DNA from 2 places in the Ralstonia sp. VS2407 genome. Region 2 is predicted to be linked to the other one. Evidence: predicted binding sites of a transcription regulator. Region 2 holds the regulator's gene; the other holds the start of a gene.

Region 1 (9,841 bases), on a different contig from region 2:
CTGCTGCAGGTTGCCCTGCGTGTGCAGACGCTCGGTGGCGACGATGCGCGTACCGGTACCGATCTGCATGCCCGAAGGCAGCGTGGTCTGTTGCGACGACTGCGCACCCGGCTCGCGCACGTTCTGGTACAGCAAGTCTTCGAACACGGCGCGCGAGCGCTTGAAGCCCGTCGTGTTGACGTTCGCCAGGTTGTTCGAGATGACATCCAGCTGCGATTGCTGGGCGTCCATCCCGGTCTTGGAAATCCACAGGGAGCGAATCATGTTCGAGTCCTTGGTTGATTCAATTCAATGCGCCGGCCGTTCAGGCGTGGCGCAGCAGTTCATTGGCCGACTGGGCGTTCGTGTCGCTCGTGTGCAGCGACTTCATCTGCATTTCCAGTTGGCGCGAGATTTCGATCATGTTGACCAGCGAGTCGGTCAGGTTGACGTTGCTGCCTTCCAGCGCCCCGCCGGTCACACGAACTTTTTCATCCACGTCGGCGTCCTGGCCGTCGCGCTGGCGGAACAAGCCGTCGGCGCCGCGGTCGATGTTCGACGGGTCGATGCTCACCAGCTTCAGGCGGCCCAGCGACACGGGCGGCGTACGGCTGTCGGCGCTGATCGCGTTGACCGTACCGTCCTTGGCAAACTGCACCGTGGTATCGGGCGGCAGCGTGATCGGGCCGCCATCACCCAGCACGGGCTGGCCGGAGAGCGTCTGGATCGTGCCGTCAGGACCGAGCTGGAACGTACCGGCGCGGGTGTAAGCCTCGCTGCCATCAGGCGTCTGCACGGCAAAGAAGCCTTGCCCGTCGATGGCCACGTCCAGGCTGCGGCCGGTGGTCTCGATCGGGCCGGGCGCGAGGTCCGTCCCGATGGCCGAGGCCATCACGTAGCTGCGCGTGGGCGAGCCATCGCCTTGCACACCCACCGTATGGAACGCATCGATCTGCGCCTTGAAGCCGGTAGTGCTGGCGTTGGCGAGGTTGTTGGCGCTGGCAGCCTGTTGGTCGAACAGGTGCTTTACGCCAGTCATCGACACGTAGATCGAGCGGTCCATGCGAGTGTCCTTGGTGTGCGGTCAGTCAGCTTCGGGCAACGACGATTACATCGTCACCAGGGTCTGCAGGATGGTGTCCTGCGTCTTGATGGTCTGCGCGTTGGCCTGATACGAGCGCTGGGCAATGATCATGTTGACCAGCTCGGCAGACAGGTCCACGTTGGATTGCTCCACCGCCGACGACTGCAGCAGGCCGAACGAACCCATGCCCGGCGTACCCAGGTTGGGGGCGCCCGAGTTGGACGTTTCCACCCACTGGTTGCCACCGATGTTCTGCAGGCCTTCCGGTGCCTTGAAATTGGCCATGGCGACCTGGCCCAGCGTTGCCGTGCGGCCGTTGGAGTAGCGCGCGGTGACAGTGCCATCGGTACCGACCGAGTAGCTGGCCAGGCGGCCGGTGGCGTAACCGTCTTGGGTCACGCCCGGAGCGGTGTCGTTGTAGCCGCCGCCGTACTGCGTGGTGCCCGTGAAATCCATGCTCGCGATGCTCATCCCGGGGAAGGCCGTGGCGATCTTGCTTGGCGTCGAGGTGAGCTGGCCGCTGCTGTTGAACGTGAGCGACGTCACCGGGTTGCCGCCGGTCGGGTTGTTGCCGTCAACTTGCGAGTACACATCCCAGCCCGAAGCGGTGCGCACGTAGTAATTGGTCAGCATGTGGGCCGTGCCCGTGCCGTCGTACACCTGTTCCGAAACGGAGTGGTTGAACGTGGCCGAGTTGGTGGGCGAGAACGGCGTGGTGGTCGGCGCCGTGGCGGCGGCGTCCAGGTTCACGCCGAACGCCGTGTTGGTGGTGGCCAGCGGCGCCAGGTCGTTGACGGGAATCTTCAGGTTGGTCAGCACGGCGGTGTTGACCTTGCCGGTGGAATCCACGCCGTAGCCGGTCAGGTTCTGGCCGGTGGCCGAGATGATGAAGCCGTTCTTGTCGGTCTGGAACTGGCCGTTACGCGTGTACGACACCTGGCCGCTGGACGGGTCGACCATGCGGTAGAAGCCCGTGCCGTTGATGGCGATGTCCAGCGGGTTGCCGGTGTTGGTCACGTTGCCCTGCGTGAACGACTGCGACACCTTGGTCACGCTCACGCCCTGGCCGATCTGGTTGTCGGACGCACCCACCAGCGAGCGTGCGTACACGTCGCCAAACTCGGCGGTCGATTTCTTGTAGCCGACAGTGTTGGCGTTTGCCACGTTGCTGCCGATCACGTCTAGGTTTGCAGAGGCGGCGTCGAGACCGCTGAGGCCTTGCTGGAATCCCATAATGTTCTCCCGTAGATAAAAAAGCGGGTTCGACCCGTTACTGAATGGTGGTGACGTCCGACAGCTTGGCCGTGTTGCCCGAGGCCAGTTGCAGCTGCGTCGTTCCGTTGGTGATGGTCACGCCCGTTACCTTGTCGGCGCCGGTGGCGTTGGCCGTTGTGATCTTGCCGCCAAGCGTGGCAGAAACCGAGATGGAGTAAGAGCCGTCGGCCACCGTGGTGCCGCTGTCGTTCTTGCCGTTCCAGGTGTAGTTGCCGCTGCCGGCGGACATCTGGCCCAGATCGACCGAACGCACGGTGTTGCCGTTGGCATCCTTGATGGTCACGACCACATCGTCGGCGCCGTTGGGTACCGAGATGCCGAAGTTGGCCGTGCCGGAAGCCAGCGTCAGGTTGGACGACGGCACCTGCACGGTACGGCCGATCAGTGACGAAGCCTGCGTGGCCGCGCTCTGCGTCGCCATGCTCGACATGGTGGTGTTCAGTTGCTGGATACCGTTCACAGTGTTGATCTGCGCAAGCTGCGAGGTCATCTGCGAGTTGTCCATCGGGTTGAGCGGATCCTGGTTCTGCAACTGCGCGACCAGCAACTGCATGAACGTGTTCTGCAGATCGGTGCCGCTGGTGATGGCAAGCTGGTTGCCGGAGGTCGTGCTCGATGTGCCGGTGGTGCTGCTGGTTGAGCTGACGGTCATGTTCGTGTCTCGCTAGGAATGTGCCGCTTACTGGCCCAGGGTCAGAGCCTTGGAGGCCATCGTCTTGGTGGTGTTGGCGACTTCCACGTTGGCCTGGTACGAGCGCGACGCAGAAATCATGTTGACCATTTCGTCCACCACATCGACGTTCGGCATGGTCACGTAGCCGTCGGCATCGGCCAGCGGGTTGCCCGGCTGGTGCATGCGCTTCATGGGGGTGACGGTGTCTTCGACCACGCGGTCGACCGACACGCCCGTGGCGTAGTCGTCAGACTCCTGCACGGGCGAGAACACCACCTGCTTGGCGCGGTACGCCTTGCCGTCCGGGCCCGTCACGCTTTCGGCGTTGGCCAGGTTGGAGGCGACCACGTTCATGCGCTTGGACTGCGCGGTGAGCGCGCTGCCAGCTACATCCATCACCTTGAATAGCGACATGTTGATTCCGATGTCTTCAAATACTGTTGCCGGCATGGCTGCCGGACCGATCCGGTTGTTCTGTATGGCGGCTTGCTCCGGACCAATCTTTGCCGGCCCGGAGCGCCACACAGTTCCCGCCCCTCTTTCGCCGCGCGTGACTGCTGCGCGGTCGTCTTAATGCCTGTCTGCTGCTCTTGATGCTCTTGCTGCTGTTGCTACATCGCGCGCTAGCTGTTCTGAATGGCCGCCAGCATCGACTTGATCTTCTGCGTCACGATGCTCAGATCGGCCTCGTAGCGCACAGTGTTATCGGCAAAGCGCATGCGCTCGCCATCCATGTCCACCGTGTTGCCGTCGATGGACGGCTGCTGCGACGTGCGGTACTGCACTTCACCCTGCAGCGCCTTGGTTTGCTGCGACAGCGACGCCTGCATCAGCGACACATCGCCGGCCGGTGCGCCATCCACCGTCAGGTGGCCTGAAGCCGTTGCCGTCATCGGCAGGCTGTTTCCGCTTTGCTGGCCGACCGCCTTCTGCAGCGCCGACTGAAAATCGAAGTCGCGCGCCTTGTAGTTGGGCGTATCGGCGTTGGCGATGTTCGAGGCCAGGATCTGGTGACGCTGCGAGCGCAAGTGCAGCGCCTGCTCCTGAAAACCGAACAACTGATCCAGCTTGTCGACCATGTCTGTCATTCCTTGCGTGTGGCGTCCTGGTGATTGCTGCCACCCGCCGGGGTTGCGTTCTGTCTTGCGTTTGTGTGTTGCGCGTTCCCTTCGGCTGGAGAACTCGGCATCAGCGGCCCCTTCAAAACCGCCGATGCCGTCTCCAAAACCGCTGAACCGCTTGTCATGCTGAGTTGCCGTCATGCAACCTCAGTGGAAAAGACCTGTCTGCGAATCCAGAGATTGGCCGGGAAACCCTCCCCCGGGGCAGGCTGTACGGCCAGGAACCGCACAACGCCAGGGACTTCACCACGTTGCAAAGTCTAGGGGCGGGTGTGCAAGACCATTCGTCCGAATAAGGGGGGGATTGGCCGACATTTCCGCATTTGGCGCTCGCGCACGCGTGGCTAAACTTCACCGGACTTTTGATGAAGGGGCTCTCCATGTCCACGCGGTTTGCACGCAGCGCGCACCACCCGACCCAACCTGCCGCCACGGCCACGCCGCTGGCTGGGCGCCAGCGCAAGCTGCTGTTGATCCTGGCGCTGGGCCTGCTGGCCAGCGTCGTGCACCCGATCCTGGCGCACGCACAGGGCATGGTGCGCGTCGGGTATCCGCCGGCCCAAGCCGTACAGCAGCCCATGCAGCCCACCACCATCCAGGGGCCGAACGCCATTCAGATGCAGATTCAGCAGCAACTGCAGTCGCAACTGGACATCCTGGGCGGCACAAATGAGACGGGAGCGCCACGTGCGTCGGTCGAGGTCGGCCCGGTAGATGCCCGCGTGGCCAACCAGCCCTGCGACCAGATCGACCTGATGCTGCCGGCGGCCAACCGCCTGCGCGGCCGTATACAAGTGGGCGTGCGCTGCCGCTCGCCGCACGCCTGGGCGGCTTGGGTACCGGCCACGATTCAGATTACGGGGACGTATTACGTCGCCTCGCACCAGCTCTCGCCGGGCAAGACGCTCGATATGGGCGATCTGGAAGCCCGCACGGGCGACCTGTCGATGCTGCCGGCCTCGGTCGTGCAACAGCCGGCCGATGTGGTGGGGCGTGTACTGCTCACGAGCGTGGCCACCAATCAGCCGCTGCGCGCCGAAAGCCTGCGCCTGCCAATTGCCGTGCAAGCCGGCCAGACCGTCAAGCTCATCGCCGAGGGCGGCGGCTTCCAGGTCAGCAGCGACGGCCGAGCCTTGAACCAGGCCGCCGTGGGGCAGGTGGCGCAGGTGCGCACGGCCAACGGCAATGTCGTCTCCGGCATCGCGCAGTCTGCCGGCGTCGTGGCAATCCAGTTCTAAGATCAGATTGATAACGGCAGATCACTTTTCGACTGTGATGCTTGATCGATACCTGCCGCTAAAGTTTGGGCCGGGGTTGGCCGATATGGGTGATAGGATGAACGCGCTCTTCGGAGACACCCGTGAAAATCAACCATATCGTGAACAACACGCCGGCCGTTGCGCCGACCAAGGACGCTGCGTCCGGGTCGACGCGCGCGACCGGTTCGTCCCCGGCCGCTACGACGGCTTCGGGCACCACGCGCCACACCGGCGATGCACCGTCGCTGTCGGTCCAACAAGTCTCGCGCCAAGTGGGCAGCGGCGACTTCGACGCCGCACGCGTCGAGCAGATCCGCAGTGCCATCCAGAACGGCACGCTCAAGATGGACGCCGGCAAGATCGCCGATGCGGCGCTTTCCGACGCGCAATCGCTGCTCTCCACGCGCTCCAAGAAGGTCTGACGGGGGTTTCCCGTCGTCCGTCCCCTGTATTTTCTGACGCCGCCGGTCCGAGGGTTTCCGACTCTCGACCGATCGCGGCGGGGCGGTGTGCCAGCCGGCGGCTGCCCAAGCTTCCAAGCCTGAGCCTGAGGTAGTCACCATGGACAACACACTGCTGATCCGCACCCTTGCCGACGAGCAGGAACTGCTGCGCGCAGCCACCCTCACCCTGGATGCCGAAGCGCAGGCGTTGCGCGATGGCGACATGGTCGAACTCGAGCGCATCACCCAGACCAAGCAGAAACAGCTCGCCGCGCTGGGCGAAGCCGACCGGGACCGCCGCCTTTGGTGGGCCCAGCACGGCGGCGCCGATCCGTACGGGCTGGTCAAATACCTGCGCACCGATGAGACTGCCAGCCGCCTGTTCGACGAGAACCTGGCCCTGGCCCGCCTGCTGCGCCAGCGCAACATCGACAACGGCACCCTGATCGACCTGCGCCTGCGTGCCACGCAGAACGCGCTGTCTGTCCTGCATGCTGCCAACAACGGCGGCGGTACACCCTACGGCCGCGACGGCAAACAACCGCTGTCGATGCCACGCTTCTCGGTCGTCGCGCAATAAGCCACCACAACACGTTTTTTGGGTACAAAAGCCCCGCTTTACGCTTACGTCAATGGGCGTGAAGTGGGGCTAGCTGCTGCTGCCTGATCCTGCTATGTATAGAGGGGTCTAGCACACCACCGATCGGGGTAAACAAAAAGGTTTACATCCCATTGATGGGTGCAACAAGCATGCTGGGGATTTATTCTGCGATTTTGGCGGGGTTAATCCTCCGCGCCTGGCGACATAAACAAGAAAAACCGGAAGGATTTGCGCCTGAATGGCGTGCCAAGGTTTCGGCCCGGTGGCACCGCACTGCGGTGACTGCCGGTTGAACGGGGAAATATACCGAGACCGCACGTCAGAAGCATTTCCACACGCACGCCCGTGTTGATTTTCGACCGGCTGGTCCAAATAGACGCGGCAACGAGCTGATTCCGGAAATGGGCAAACAAACCATAACCAGACAGGCGGCGCAGTGAAATCAATCGTAGTGGAGGCACACCCTTTGGTGCGTGCCGGCGCGACCCATGTGTTGCAATCCTTGCCGGCCATCACCGAAGTGGTCAGCGTCGAGCCGGACGAAGCTCTCTTTGAAAACCTCGCGGCGCATGCGGACGCCGAACTGGCCCTGATCGGCCTGCCCTTGCCTGGCATCGACGATCTGCCAGCGCTCTCCCGGCTGCTGCAACAGCCGCATCCCCGACATGTCGCCGTACTGGGCGAAACCGATTCCGCTGCGCACGTGCGCACGCTGATGCAATTGAATGTGTCGGCCTATCTGCTGAAAAGCTATTCCGGCAAATTGATTGCAGCGGCATTGGAATTGGTGCTCGCGGGCGGCCGTTATGTGCCGGCGTCGATCGTGCTGACACGGCCTGAAGCGATTGGGTCAGGTTCGGCCAACGGTAATGACGATGGCGCGTTACTCGGCCTGACGCAGCGTCAATATGAAATTCTCGTCTTGCTCTCGCGCGGGCATCCGGTCAAAACCATCAGCCGCATGCTGAGTATTTCCGAGGCGACAACCAAGGCGCATATCAACGCGCTGTATCGCCGGCTGGAAGTGCGCAGCCGTACCGAGGCTGTGTTCGTGGCCACGCAGCGCGGCGCCATGCTGCTGAATCAGCCGAACATTGGAGCCGAGGCCCCGGCGCCGCTATCGCCGCCGTTGCGCCTGGCGCGCACCGGCTGACACCGCCGCCATTTCGGCTTTTGCGCATAACAAAAAACGGCGCCCGGAATCCGGACGCCGTTGAAAATGCCCGCCCACGCTGTCGAGACGCGGGCGGTGACAAGGAAAAGCAGAACGCGAAGGCTTAGAACTTTGCGCGGATGCCTACACCGAAGGTGTCAGCCGTCGAGAGATCCGACACCTTGTCGCGGAAGTAAGCCGCATACACATCGGTGCGCTTGGACAGCGAATAGTCGTAGCCCACCGCCCACGTGTTGCGCTTCACGTCAGCCGCACCCGAGGTCTTCGTGTAGGCATACGATGCCAGCACGGCGCCCGGGCCCACCGGAATCGACACGCCCAGCTGACCGCCGTTGCTCTTGGCGTCGCCGGTACTGATCGTGTTCTTGATGTATTGGTATTGGCCGTACAGTTTGACCACGCCAAAGTCGTACGTGGCACCCAACTGCCCCGCCGTCTGGCGCGCAAAGCCAGCCACCAGGCTGTTCAGGTCGCCAGGCGCGCCGTCGTAGCGCACCTGCTGGAACGCCGCCGTGGCTGCAAAGTTGCCACGGAAGTACAGCAGGCTGCCGCCCCACTTGTTCTGACCGTTGTGGCCGGCTTGCTCGCCCGCGCCGTAGATCAGGTTGGCTGTCAGGCCGCCCATGTCCGGCGTGGAGTACATGATCGAGTTGTCCCAGCCCGAATCGCCCACCAGGCCCGAGATACCTGCGGCGCCCGTACGGCCGTTGCCGAGGTAGGTGTGGAACACCATCGGCGAGAACGTGTACGAATCGATGAACGGGTTAAACAGGATCGTCGAAACGAAGTACGGCGGGGTGTTACGGCCGAGCTTGATCGAGCCCCAGCTGTTCGACTGCAGACCGACAAACGAATTACGTGCGAAGAAGTGGTCGCCATCAAAGCGGCCGGACTTGCCCGTGTCGGGGCGGAAGAACGCTTCCAGCGTGAAGATGGCCTTCAGGCCGTTGCCCAGGTCTTCGCTGCCCTTCATGCCCCAGTACGACGTCGACATGCCGCCCGAGTTGACACCCCAGGCGCGGTCCTGGCCCAGGTTCTTGGTGGCGCCCGCCCAGGCATCCACCTGGCCATACAGCGTCACAGACGATTGGGCCTGCGCCGCGCCTGCAGTCAGGGCCGCCGCGGCTGCCAGTGCGGCCAGCGAAAAACGTCGCTTGAGTTGCATTGTTGATTTCTCCCTCTTGTGGTTCCGGTGTGTTGAATCGACTGAATCAGCGTTGAGGCGGCGGGTGGCTCAACCCGCCGCCGCTGAGATGGGGCCGTGAATGCAACTGCCGTGCCAATACGTTGTCGGCAAAGCGTCGCTTCACAAATAAATACGTTTTCTGGGGAAGGGGCGCAGACTAGCTTGAATACTTTAGGCGGACAAGTCCCCATCGCGGGGTGTGTGGCGCCGTTTCTGCACCGGTCTGGCGCAGTGCGCTTTCAGTCGTTTTGGAGCACGCGGATGTCGACTTCGCGTGTGTAGCGCTCGGGGGAAAAATCGCAGTACGTGAGGGAGATCGGCACGTCGGCCACGCTGTAGCCGATGCGGCGCACGCGCACGAGCGGCACACCCGCTTGCACGCCGAGCTGGGCGGCCTGGTGTGCATCGGCCACACAGGCAAGCGGCGCCTCGCGCGAGCGCGCGATAGTCAGGTTGGCGCGCTGGAAGACCTGCACGAACAGGCGATCTTCAAAGTCGCGCGCCTCCAGCATCGCCGCCAGCCGCGTCGTCAGCCACGTGCGCAGCAGCATGATGGGCTGCCCGTCTACCTGGGCGCGCCGCTCGACAAACGCCACCTGCGCGCCCGCCGCCAGGTCGAGCGCGGCGGCCACGATCTCGTCGGCCGCCTCCAGTCGAAAAGCACTGACCGTATAGACCGCGCCCGGCACGTATTCGAGCGCCGCATCTGACTGGCCCGGCGCATACAGCACCGGCCGATGCGGCCCCACTCGATCGAGCACCACGCTGCGCTGCCCCCGCGAGCGCCTGAGCAGCCCTCGAGCCGCCAGCTCATTCAGCGTGCGGCGCGCCGTCAAGCGCGAGACGCCATAGCGCTGGGCGACTTCGTTCTCGCTGGGCGCGATGCTGCCCGCCGGCAGCGTTCCGTGCAGGATGTCGAGCCGAATGCGGTCGGCCAGTTCGAGGTATTTGGGCAGGCGTGGCGTCATGCCGTCGTTATACAGGAACGATCATCGGGCGCAGCAATGCAAATGGCCCACCGGACAGGTGGGCCATTTGCATTGCGC
Region 2 (9,841 bases):
CACCAGGTGGGCGGCCGTGTGCCGGTGCGCCCGACCGACCTGCCGGTGCCCGCCGATATGGACCCGGGGCCACAGCCCGGCCCGGACGACGAGCCCGAAGACGCTTAAACCGCCGCCGGCCGAGCAAAAAGCCTCACGCGTCGAGCTCTGAGCTCGGATCGCCGAGCAAAAAACCTCACGCGTCGAGCTCCGAGCTCGGATGGCCGAGCAAAAAGCCTCACGCGTCGAGCTCCGAGCTCGGATCGCCGAGCAAAAAGCTCCAAGCATCGAGTTCAGAACTCGGGCTGCCGAGCAAAAAGCCTCGTGCTCGACACTTTTAGCTCCGCGAACGGCCGTTTGAGGCTCGCGCATGGGGCGCTTGGCATGCAATGCCGGCCAATCGGCGCCAATGGCCGCTTCCGCACCCCCCGGTGGGAGGGTATTTCAAAGAAAAGCCGCCTTTTGGGCGGCTTTCTCACGTCTTCGATTTGGCGGCTCACCGGGCAAGATGGCATCCATCGAAAAGCCCCCCGCTGCACGCCCCGCCAATGAACGCCGCACTGCTCCGAGTCACCGACATCCTGCGCAAGGGCGACTACCGCTCCGCCGCGGGCCCGGTGCTCATCATCCTGATCCTGGCGATGATGGTGCTGCCATTGCCGCCATTCATCCTCGACCTGCTGTTCACGTTCAACATCGCGCTGTCGATCATCGTGCTGCTGATCAGCATGCACACGCTCAAGCCGCTGGATTTCTCGTCGTTTCCGAGCATCCTGCTGATCACCACGCTGATGCGGCTGTCGCTGAACGTGGCGTCCACGCGCGTGGTGCTGATGGAAGGCCACACCGGCCCCGACGCCGCCGGCAAGGTGATCGAAGCCTTCGGCCACTTCCTGGTGGGCGGCAACTACACCGTCGGCATCGTGCTATTCATCATCCTGGTGATCATCAACTTCATGGTGATCAGCAAGGGCGCGGGCCGTATTGCCGAGGTCAGCGCGCGCTTCACGCTGGATGCAATGCCCGGCAAGCAGATGGCGATCGACGCCGACCTGAACGCCGGCCTGATCCGCGAAGACGAAGCCCGCAGGCGCCGCACGGAGATCGCCCAGGAAGCCGAATTCTTCGGCTCCATGGACGGTGCCAGCAAGTTCGTGCGGGGCGATTCGGTGGCGGGTATCGCCATCCTGCTGATCAACATCGTCGGCGGCCTGGCCGTGGGCGTGCTGCAGCACGGCATGGACGTGGGCCACGCGGCCACCAACTACACGCTGCTGACCATCGGCGACGGCCTGGTCGCACAGATTCCCGCCCTGGTGATCTCCACCGCGGCGGGCATCATGGTCAGCCGCGTCTCCACCGACAAGGACGTCGGCCAGCAACTGTCGAGCGAGCTGTTTGCCATGCCGATGGTGCTGATGACGACCGCCGGCGTGCTGGGCCTGCTGGGCCTGGTGCCGGGCATGCCCCACATCCCGTTCGTGCTGTTTGGCGGCGGCCTGGGCTACCTGGGCTGGTACCTGAAGAAGAAGCGCGAAGTGCCCGAGGTCGAACCCGTGCTGCAGGCCATTGCCCCGGTGGATACGCCCGAGGCGAGCTGGGACGACGTGTCGTGGGTCGACGTGCTGGGTCTGGAAATCGGTTACCGCCTGATCCCGCTGGTCGACAAGAGCCAGGACGGCGAGCTGCTGCGCCGCATCAAGGGCATCCGCAAGAAGTTCACGCAGGACATGGGCTTCCTGGCGCCGGTGGTGCATATCCGCGACAACCTGGAACTGGGCCCGTCGTCGTACCGCATCACGCTCAAGGGCGTGGAGATCGGTCACGGTGAGGTGCAGCAGGGCAAGTTCCTCGCCATCAACCCGGGTGGCCAGGACGGCCTGGGCGGCCACGGTGGCATGGGCGGCCTGGGTGGTCGCCTGGGCACGCAACTGCCCGGCACGCCCACCGTGGACCCGACCTTTGGCCTGCCGGCCATGTGGATCAACGCCGATGTGCGCGATCGCGCGCAGGCCGAGGGCTACACCGTGGTCGATTGCAGCACGGTCATCGCCACCCACGTCAATCAGTTGATTTACACCCATAGCACCGAGCTTCTCGGCCGTTTGGAAGTCCAGCAATTGCTCGATCATTTGGGCAAGGAAGCACCGAAGCTGGTCGAAGACGTTGTGCCGAAGCTGTTGCCCGTCGCGACCGTGCAGAAGGTGCTGCAGAACCTGCTGGACGAAGGCCTGCATATCCGCGACATCCGCACCATCGTCGAGACGCTGGCGGAACACGGAGGCAGGACGCAAGACCCCGCCGAACTCACCGCCGCCGTGCGTGTGGCGCTGGGCCGGGCGATTGCCCAGCAGCTCTTCCCGAACAAGACCGAAATGCAGGTCGTCACGCTTGACCCGAATCTGGAGAACATCTTGCTGCAAAGCGTCGTTGGCTCGAACGCCGGCCCGATCGAACCGCAACTGGCTGACTCGCTCATGCAAGCGGCTGCGGACTCGTCGCGGCAACACGAACAGATGGGTCAGACGGGCGTCCTGCTCGTACCGCCCGCACTGCGCCCGATGCTTGCCCGCCTGTTCAAGCGTGCCGCACCGAGCCTGCGCGTGCTGTCGCACGCAGAAATTCCAGATCACCGAACGATTAAGGTTGTCGCCATGCTTGGAGGCCGCGCATGAAAATGCATCGATTTACCGGACTGACGTCGCGTGACGTCTTGCGCAAAGTCCGCGACCAACTGGGCGATGGCGCTCTGATCCTGTCGAACCGCGCCATTCCGGGTGGCATCGAGATCATCGCGGCATGCGACTCGCACGTGGATGCGCTGGTCGACACGCAATCGTCGGCACCCAAGACGGCGCAGCGCCGTCCGATGGCGCCGGCCCCGATTCCCGAGCCCGCCCCGATTGCCGCGGCAACCGCAGCCGTCGTTGCCGCTCAGGCACCCGCTGAAGAGGCCCCGCAGGCCGAGGCCCCGGCACCGAACGCGCTGGCCCGTCTGCGCAACCGCTTCATTGCTTCGCGCCGCGCCCCCGCACAGGAAGACGCACCGGCAGCGCCGGTCGCTCAAGTCGCTCCGGCAGCCAAGCCTGCCGGCCGTACGCTGCAAACGCGTGTTGACGACGACGTGGCGTTCGGCGAAGAAGATGCGCTGGCTGCGTCGACCCGCATGCTGGCCGGCCTGTCGCTGGACCGTGCCAATGCCGAGGTTGCCCAATCCGCAGCGCAGGCCCTGGCGAGCACCGCACAGTTCATCGCCCGCCGCACCGCGGTGGAAGACGATGAGCCGGAGGTGGAATCGACCGCCCGCTTTGCCGCACGTCGCGAGCAGGCACGTGAACAGGCACGCGAGCAGGATGACCGCCCGGTTTCGCTGCGCAGCTTTGCCGAGCGCGTGGAAGCCCAGGCCCGTAATCTTCGCGCCGAGCAGCAGAAGGCCGAAGCGCCCGTGAAGGCGCGCATCGAGGCGCAAGCCGACGCAGACAAGGCGTCCGACATTTTCGTCCGCGTGGAGGACACAATGGCCAAGCCCGAAGCCGCGCGTGATGACGTGAGCCTGCAGCGTTCGGCCATCCAGGCCGACGTGAAGGAAAGCATCCGTGCCGAGACCGACGTGATGACCCGCCGCATGGTCGGCGAGATCGAAACGCTCAAGAGCACCCTGAACGACGCCATGTCGAGCCTGGCCTCGCTGGGCGTGAAGCTGGGCGACCCGGTGCGTACGCGCCTGTTCCAGACCATGCTCAACGCAGGGTTCTCGGCACAGCTCACGCGCTACGTGCTGGAGAACATGCCGCAGCACGACTCGTATGAGGGGGCGCTGGACTTCGTGCAGCGCGCGATTGAAAAGAACCTGAGCACCGTGTCGGATGAAAACAGTCTGCTCGACCAGGGTGGCGTGTTTGCCCTGATGGGCCCGACCGGCGTGGGCAAGACCACCACGACCGCCAAGCTGGCCGCGCGCTTCGTGCTGCGCCATGGCGCATCGCGCGTGGCGCTGCTCTCGACCGACAGCTACCGGATCGGCGGCCATGAACAACTGCGCATCTACGGCAAGATCCTGGGCGTCTCGGTGCATGCCGTGAAAGACGCGCAAGACCTGAGCCTGGCGCTGAACGACCTGCGCGAGAAGCACGTGGTGCTGATCGACACCATCGGCATGAGCCAGCGCGACCGCGCCGTGTCCGAGCAGATGGCGATGCTGCATGCCGTGGGCCCGTCGATCAAGCGCCTGCTGCTGCTCAACGCTGCCAGCAACGGCAAGACGCTCGATGAAGTGGTGGGTGCCTACCGCGACGCCAACCTGGCCGGCTGCATCCTGACCAAGATCGACGAGGCCGCCTCTGTGGGCCACGCGATGGACGTGATGATCCGCCGCCGCCTGCCGCTGCACTACGTGTCGTACGGCCAGCGTGTGCCGGAAGACATTGCGGTGCCGAACAAGAAGCTGCTGATCCATCGCTCGTTCCGGGCCGGTGCGGAGCAGTCGTCGTTCACGCTGGATTCGGATGAATCGTTGCTGGTGGCGCAGGGCGCGGTGTTGCGTAACTCAGGTAACCGCGAACCTGGCCTGGCCGCTTTCGATTTCGCCTGACAAGGGGGCGACCATGACGACGCCATTCGCCAAGGATCAAGCCGCAGGGCTGCGGCGCATGCTCGGTCATGCTGCTGCCCGCCGTGTGCTGGTGATCGGTGCGGAAGAGCAGGTCGATGACTTTGTCGACAACCTGCGCATCGCGCTGTCCGCCATGGGCCGCGACACGGCCGTGGTGAACGCCCAGACCATGCTCGCCATGCCCGGCGTGCTCGAGCAGTACGACGAGACGGCGGATGTGACGCTCGTGGCCGCGCATTTCGGCACCCGGGCGCTGAGCACCGTGGCCGAAGCCTGCGACGACGTGCTGCTGACCTTCTCCGATGGTCCGGAAGGCATCAAGAGCGCGTACACGCTGCTCAAGAAAACCGCCGTGCTGCAAGGCAGCGCTGGCATCCGCACCGTGGTGTGCGGCGCGCATTCGGTGGATTCCGCCGTGCGCGTGTTCGGCAACCTGGCCAATACCGTGGGCCAGTACCTGAACACCCGTATCGATTTCGCCGGCTACCTCCCGGAGGACCGGCACGTAGAACTTGCGCTCTCGCTCGGCAAGCCCGTGGCGAGTGCGTTTCCCGCATCGCCTTCGGCCATGGCCTTCCGCCAGCTTGCCGAAGAAATGTTGAGCTGGGCCAGCGCCGAGGCCCAAGCCGGTGATGGCAATGCGCCGTCGCGGGTGGTCATGTCGGCGCGGGCACCGGCACAGCCGGCAGATGAATCGGCGCAAGCAACGTCAATGTCGACAGCGACTCCGACGCTTGGCGCCACCGCACGCGCGGCCGAATTGGTTTATTGAGGCGCAGCATGAACGAAGCGTCAAAGGCAGGCATGGATATGTACACCGCAACCGGTCGCAAGACCAAGTCCGACGAGATGGCCACGTACGCACCACTGGTGCGCCGCATTGCCAACCAGATGATGGTCAAGTTGCCGGCCAGCGTTGAGCTGGACGACCTGATCCAGGCTGGCATGATGGGCTTGCTCGATGCGCTGTCGCGCTATGAGGAAACGCAGGGCGTGCAGTTCGAGTTCTACGCGGCCCAGCGTATTCGCGGCGCGATCCTGGACGAACTGCGCGGCTCGGACTGGCTGCCGCGCGGCCTGCGCCGCAACGCACGCACGATCGAGCAGGCGATCCAGAAGCTGCAGCAGCAGAAGGGCCGCGCGCCCACCGAGACCGAGATTGCCGCGGCGCTGGGCATGTCGCTGGCCGAATACCAGAAGCAACTGGTCGACCTGCAAGGCAGCCAGCTGCTGTATTACGAAGATTTCGACCGCGAAGACGCCGACGCCTTCATCGAGAACCGCGCGCCCGAGAACGACGCCACGCCGCTGGACCAGCTGCTGGACCACGACCTGCGCGAATCGGTTGTCGCCGCCATCGAGGCACTGCCCGAGCGCGAAAAGCTCATGATGAGCCTCTACTACGAGCAGGATCTGAACCTGCGCGAAATCGGCGCCGTGATGGGCGTGTCGGAATCGCGCGTGTGCCAGATCCACAGCCAGGCCATCGCCCGCATCCGCTCGCGCCTACGTGATCGCGCATGGCTGCCGACGCCGACCTGAACTGAGGTCTGCTGAGCGCCACTGACAAGACCTTCTGCTTCACTGGGTTTGTTGGCGGCTCCCGGTTCCAGCTTTACCTGCCAGGTATTTCTACTGCGCGGCCAGCGACTCATGTCGCGGCCGCGCTTTTTCTTTGGGGCGTCGTTCACGCGGGCACGCGTGGAGGCGTGAAGAGGTGGATGACGACGCACATACGTTTAAGAACGCAAAATATGTACACAAAAAACGTATGGAATTGTTGACAGAAAAATGGCGCCCCTCCAAGATTCCGGCAAATACGCGGCATCACGCCGCATGAATGCCGGCGGATGGAATCCGCCCCATCCGCCTAAAGCACGCTCCCGGCATTGACACGAGAGCGGCCCCAGGAGACAGACAATGCGCCAATCCCCCGGCCAACCCTCGCCTTCTTCGTCGACAATCGCCGACACCGTTGCCGATCCCGTCAACGAGTTCCTACCGCTGCCCCGTCTGTTCGCACTTGGCCTGCAACACCTGTTGGTGATGTACGCCGGGGCGATTGCCGTGCCGCTGATTGTCGGCAATGCGCTTGGCCTGTCGAAGAGCGATCTCTCGTACCTCGTCAATTGCGACCTGTTTGCGGCTGGGATCGGCACGCTCATCCAATCGCTCGGTTTCCTGATCTTCGGGATCCGCCTGCCGGTGATGATGGGTGTCACATTTGCTGCGGTGGCACCGATGATCGCCATTGGCGTAGAGCCCGGCATGGGGCTGCCCGGCATTTTTGGGGCGTCCATCGTTTCTGGTGTGTTCGGCATTGCCATTGCGCCGCTGATGGGCCGGTTGCTGGGCCTGTTCCCGCGCGTGGTGACGGGCACGGTCATCATGCTGATCGGCTTTTCGCTGCTGAGCGTAGGCATCAACTGGGCCGCGGGCGGTCAGCAGATGATTCCGCAGGTGGTCGACGGCGTGAAGCACATGGTGCCGAACCCGGCGTTCGGCGATCCATTCGGCCTGGCCATTGCAGCGCTCGTGCTGGTGACGATTCTGTTGCTGACCAAGTTCGGCAACGCACTGCTGTGCAATATCGCGGTGCTGCTTGGCATCGTGACGGGCACGCTGGTGGCGGCGGCGTTTGGCAAGGTGTCGCTGGCCGACGCCAGCGTCGCGCCGCTGATGACGCTGGTGACGCCGTTCCACTTTGGCATGCCGAAGTTCGAGCTGTCGGCCATCATGTCGATGTGCATCGTGATCGTGATCACGCTGGTGGAATCAACCGGCATGTTCCTCGCGCTGTCGCACGTGGTGGGCAAGCCCATCTCGCGCAACGAACTCACCAACGGCCTGCGTGCCGACGGTCTGGCGACGGTGGTGGCGGGGGTGTTCAACACGTTTCCGCATACGTCGTTCTCGCAGAACATCGGGCTGGTGTCGATCACGGGCGTGCGTTCGCGCTATGTGGCGGCCGCCGGCGGGTTGCTGTTGATCGTGCTGGGGCTGTTTCCGAAGCTGTCTTACGTGGTGGCTTCCGTGCCGCAATACGTGCTGGGCGGCGCAGGCATCGTGATGTTCGGGATGGTGGCCGCAGCCGGCATCCGCATGCTGGGCATGGTCGACTTCCAGCAACAGCGCCACAACCTGTTGATCATCGCCGTATCGGTCGGCTTTGGCATGATGCCGACGCTGGCGCCGGCGTTCTTCCACCACTTTCCGGACTGGACGCACCCGATCACCCACAGCGGCATCGTGATGGGCACGCTGGTGGCCGTGGTGCTCAACGCATGGTTCAACGGCATTCGCGGTTCGCACGAAGTCATGCACGGCGCGGCCGCAGCTGCGCATTGAACATCCAAGCCGCGTGCCTCAGCTCGGCTTAGGTCTGCGGATCAGGTCTCGCTCAGGCTTCTTCAGCAACCGACACGCGGTATGCGGTGTGCTGCCGGTAGACCTGGCCCGGGCGGAACATGACCGTTTCCGCATCGGGCATGTTGACCTGGTTCGGGAACGCGCTCGCTTCCAGGCATAAGCCGCTGCGTAGCGCGTGCGTGCCGGCCAGCTTGTGGCCCGAATAGAACTGCAGCCCGCGCTGATCGGTGAGCACTGTCAATTCGCGCCCGCTGCCGGGGTCATACAGCCGGGCGACCGGGCGCACCTGCGAGCGCCCCTCCGGCGCCGTATTGCGCAGCACAAAGCAGTGGTCGAACCCGCCGGCCTGCGCGAGTTGCGCGTTAGGCCAGTCCAGCCGTACCCCGATGGGCGCACCCTGGCGAAAATCGAACGCCGTGCCCGCAACGCTGGCTGTTCGTGTCGGGATCAGCTTGGCATCGACTTCCAGATACGCGTCGGCATCGATCGACAGGATGTGGCCCTTGATGTCGGTGCCGGGCTTGCCGCTCAGGTTGAAATACCCGTGGCTTGTCAGGTTGATCGGCGTGGGCGCATCGGTCCGGGCTTCGTAGTCGATCGACAGCGTGCCATCGTCGTCAAGCGCATAGCGAACCTGGACGGCGACGTTGCCGGGGAATCCCGCATCGCCTTCCGGGGAGTTGAGCCGCATGACCAATGCGCCGTCGTGATCCTCGGCGTGCCATAGCGCCCGATGAAACCCGCTCGCCCCCCCATGGAGCAGATTGCCGCCTTCATTGCGATCGAGGGCGTAGTCGATGCCGTCGAGCGTGAACCGCGCGCCCGCAATCCGGTTCGCCCAGCGTCCGATCAATCCGCCCAGATAGCCTGGTGATTCAAGGTAGGCGGCTGGCGTCGCGTGGTTCAGGAGAATCTCGCCCAGGCGCCCGCCGCGGTCAGGCGCTTGCCAGGAGACGAGCGTCGCCCCCAGGTCGCTGATCGAAACGCGCATGCCCAAGGCATTGCGCAGCGTGAACAGCCGAACCGGTTCACCGCCCGGCAGTTGTCCCCATGTTGCTGACGAGATGGCGCCGTCGAGCGGCGCGTGTGCGGACAGCGCTGACGCGATGCTCATGATTGGCCCTCTGTGATGGTGCGTTCCTGGTATTCGCGTGGCGTGCAATCCAGCTCGCGTCGGAATACGGCGTGCATGTATTGCGGGGAGGTAAAGCCGCAGCGCACCGCCACCTCGGCGGTGGCGACATCACGGCTGGCCAGCATGTGCTTGGCGGCGTCGAGCTTATGGCGAAGGATTTCCTGGTGCACGGTGCAATTCAATTCACGACGAAAGTGTTCTTCGAGCGATGACCGCGAGATACCGACGTAGTCCGCGACCTGCTCGGTCTTGATTCCCTGGCAGGCGTACTGCCGGATGAAATGTCGCGCGCGCATGACATACGGGCTGGCAAGCGGCTGGTGCCGCGACGACGCCAGCACATTGATGCCAACCGGCGGCACGAGAATCTGCCGGCCTGCCAGGCGGGCGCCGCCCAGCATCTGATGCAGCAGGTGTGCGGCCGTGCGCCCCATCTCCACGGTGCCCTGAATGACGGACGACAACGGGATGCGGCTCAGCGTGCGTGTGAGCGGATCGTTGTCGATGCCGATGATGGCGACTTCCTCCGGCACGGCCAAGCCTGCCGTCATGCAGGCCTGCAGCAGGTGCCGGGCTCGCGCATCCGTCACGGCGATGATGCCGATGGGCTTGGGCAAGGCGCGCAGCCATTCAATCAACTGACCGATCGCCTGATGCCAGGTCGGCGCGCTGGTCGAGAGGCCCCGGTAAATCTCCTGCTCGATCGGGGCGGTGGGATTGTCCTGCCGGCGCAAGCGTGTAAAGGC

Evidence for each region. The regulator FliA, encoded in region 2, starts transcription of late flagellar genes. The targets are predictions, from matches to a motif close to CTAAAGTTTNNNNNNNNNNNGCCGNTA.
Region 1: a site for FliA is predicted at 5,430-5,456, ahead of flgM (flagellar biosynthesis anti-sigma factor FlgM). Genes of this name have one in related genera too.

The regions. Positions count from the first base shown of each region.
Region 1 is NZ_JBRFVG010000008.1:20,238-30,078, reverse strand. It holds gene flgG (flagellar basal-body rod protein FlgG) at 1-264, opposite strand, end outside; gene flgF (flagellar basal-body rod protein FlgF) at 305-1,042, opposite strand; gene flgE (flagellar hook protein FlgE) at 1,088-2,296, opposite strand; gene ACU8YE_RS14620 (flagellar hook assembly protein FlgD) at 2,334-2,990, opposite strand; gene flgC (flagellar basal body rod protein FlgC) at 3,018-3,425, opposite strand; gene flgB (flagellar basal body rod protein FlgB) at 3,635-4,090, opposite strand; gene flgA (flagellar basal body P-ring formation chaperone FlgA) at 4,513-5,370, shown strand; gene flgM (flagellar biosynthesis anti-sigma factor FlgM) at 5,493-5,813, shown strand; gene ACU8YE_RS14595 (flagella synthesis protein FlgN) at 5,953-6,414, shown strand; gene ACU8YE_RS14590 (LuxR C-terminal-related transcriptional regulator) at 6,872-7,588, shown strand; gene ACU8YE_RS14585 (porin) at 7,713-8,774, opposite strand; gene ACU8YE_RS14580 (GntR family transcriptional regulator) at 9,035-9,763, opposite strand.
Region 2 is NZ_JBRFVG010000006.1:275,460-285,300, forward strand. It holds gene flhB (flagellar biosynthesis protein FlhB) at 1-108, shown strand, start outside; gene flhA (flagellar biosynthesis protein FlhA) at 528-2,654, shown strand; gene flhF (flagellar biosynthesis protein FlhF) at 2,651-4,570, shown strand; gene ACU8YE_RS13030 (MinD/ParA family ATP-binding protein) at 4,584-5,363, shown strand; gene ACU8YE_RS13035 (RNA polymerase sigma factor FliA) at 5,372-6,133, shown strand; gene ACU8YE_RS13040 (nucleobase:cation symporter-2 family protein) at 6,512-7,939, shown strand; gene ACU8YE_RS13045 (aldose epimerase family protein) at 7,992-9,074, opposite strand; gene ACU8YE_RS13050 (XylR family transcriptional regulator) at 9,071-9,841, opposite strand, start outside.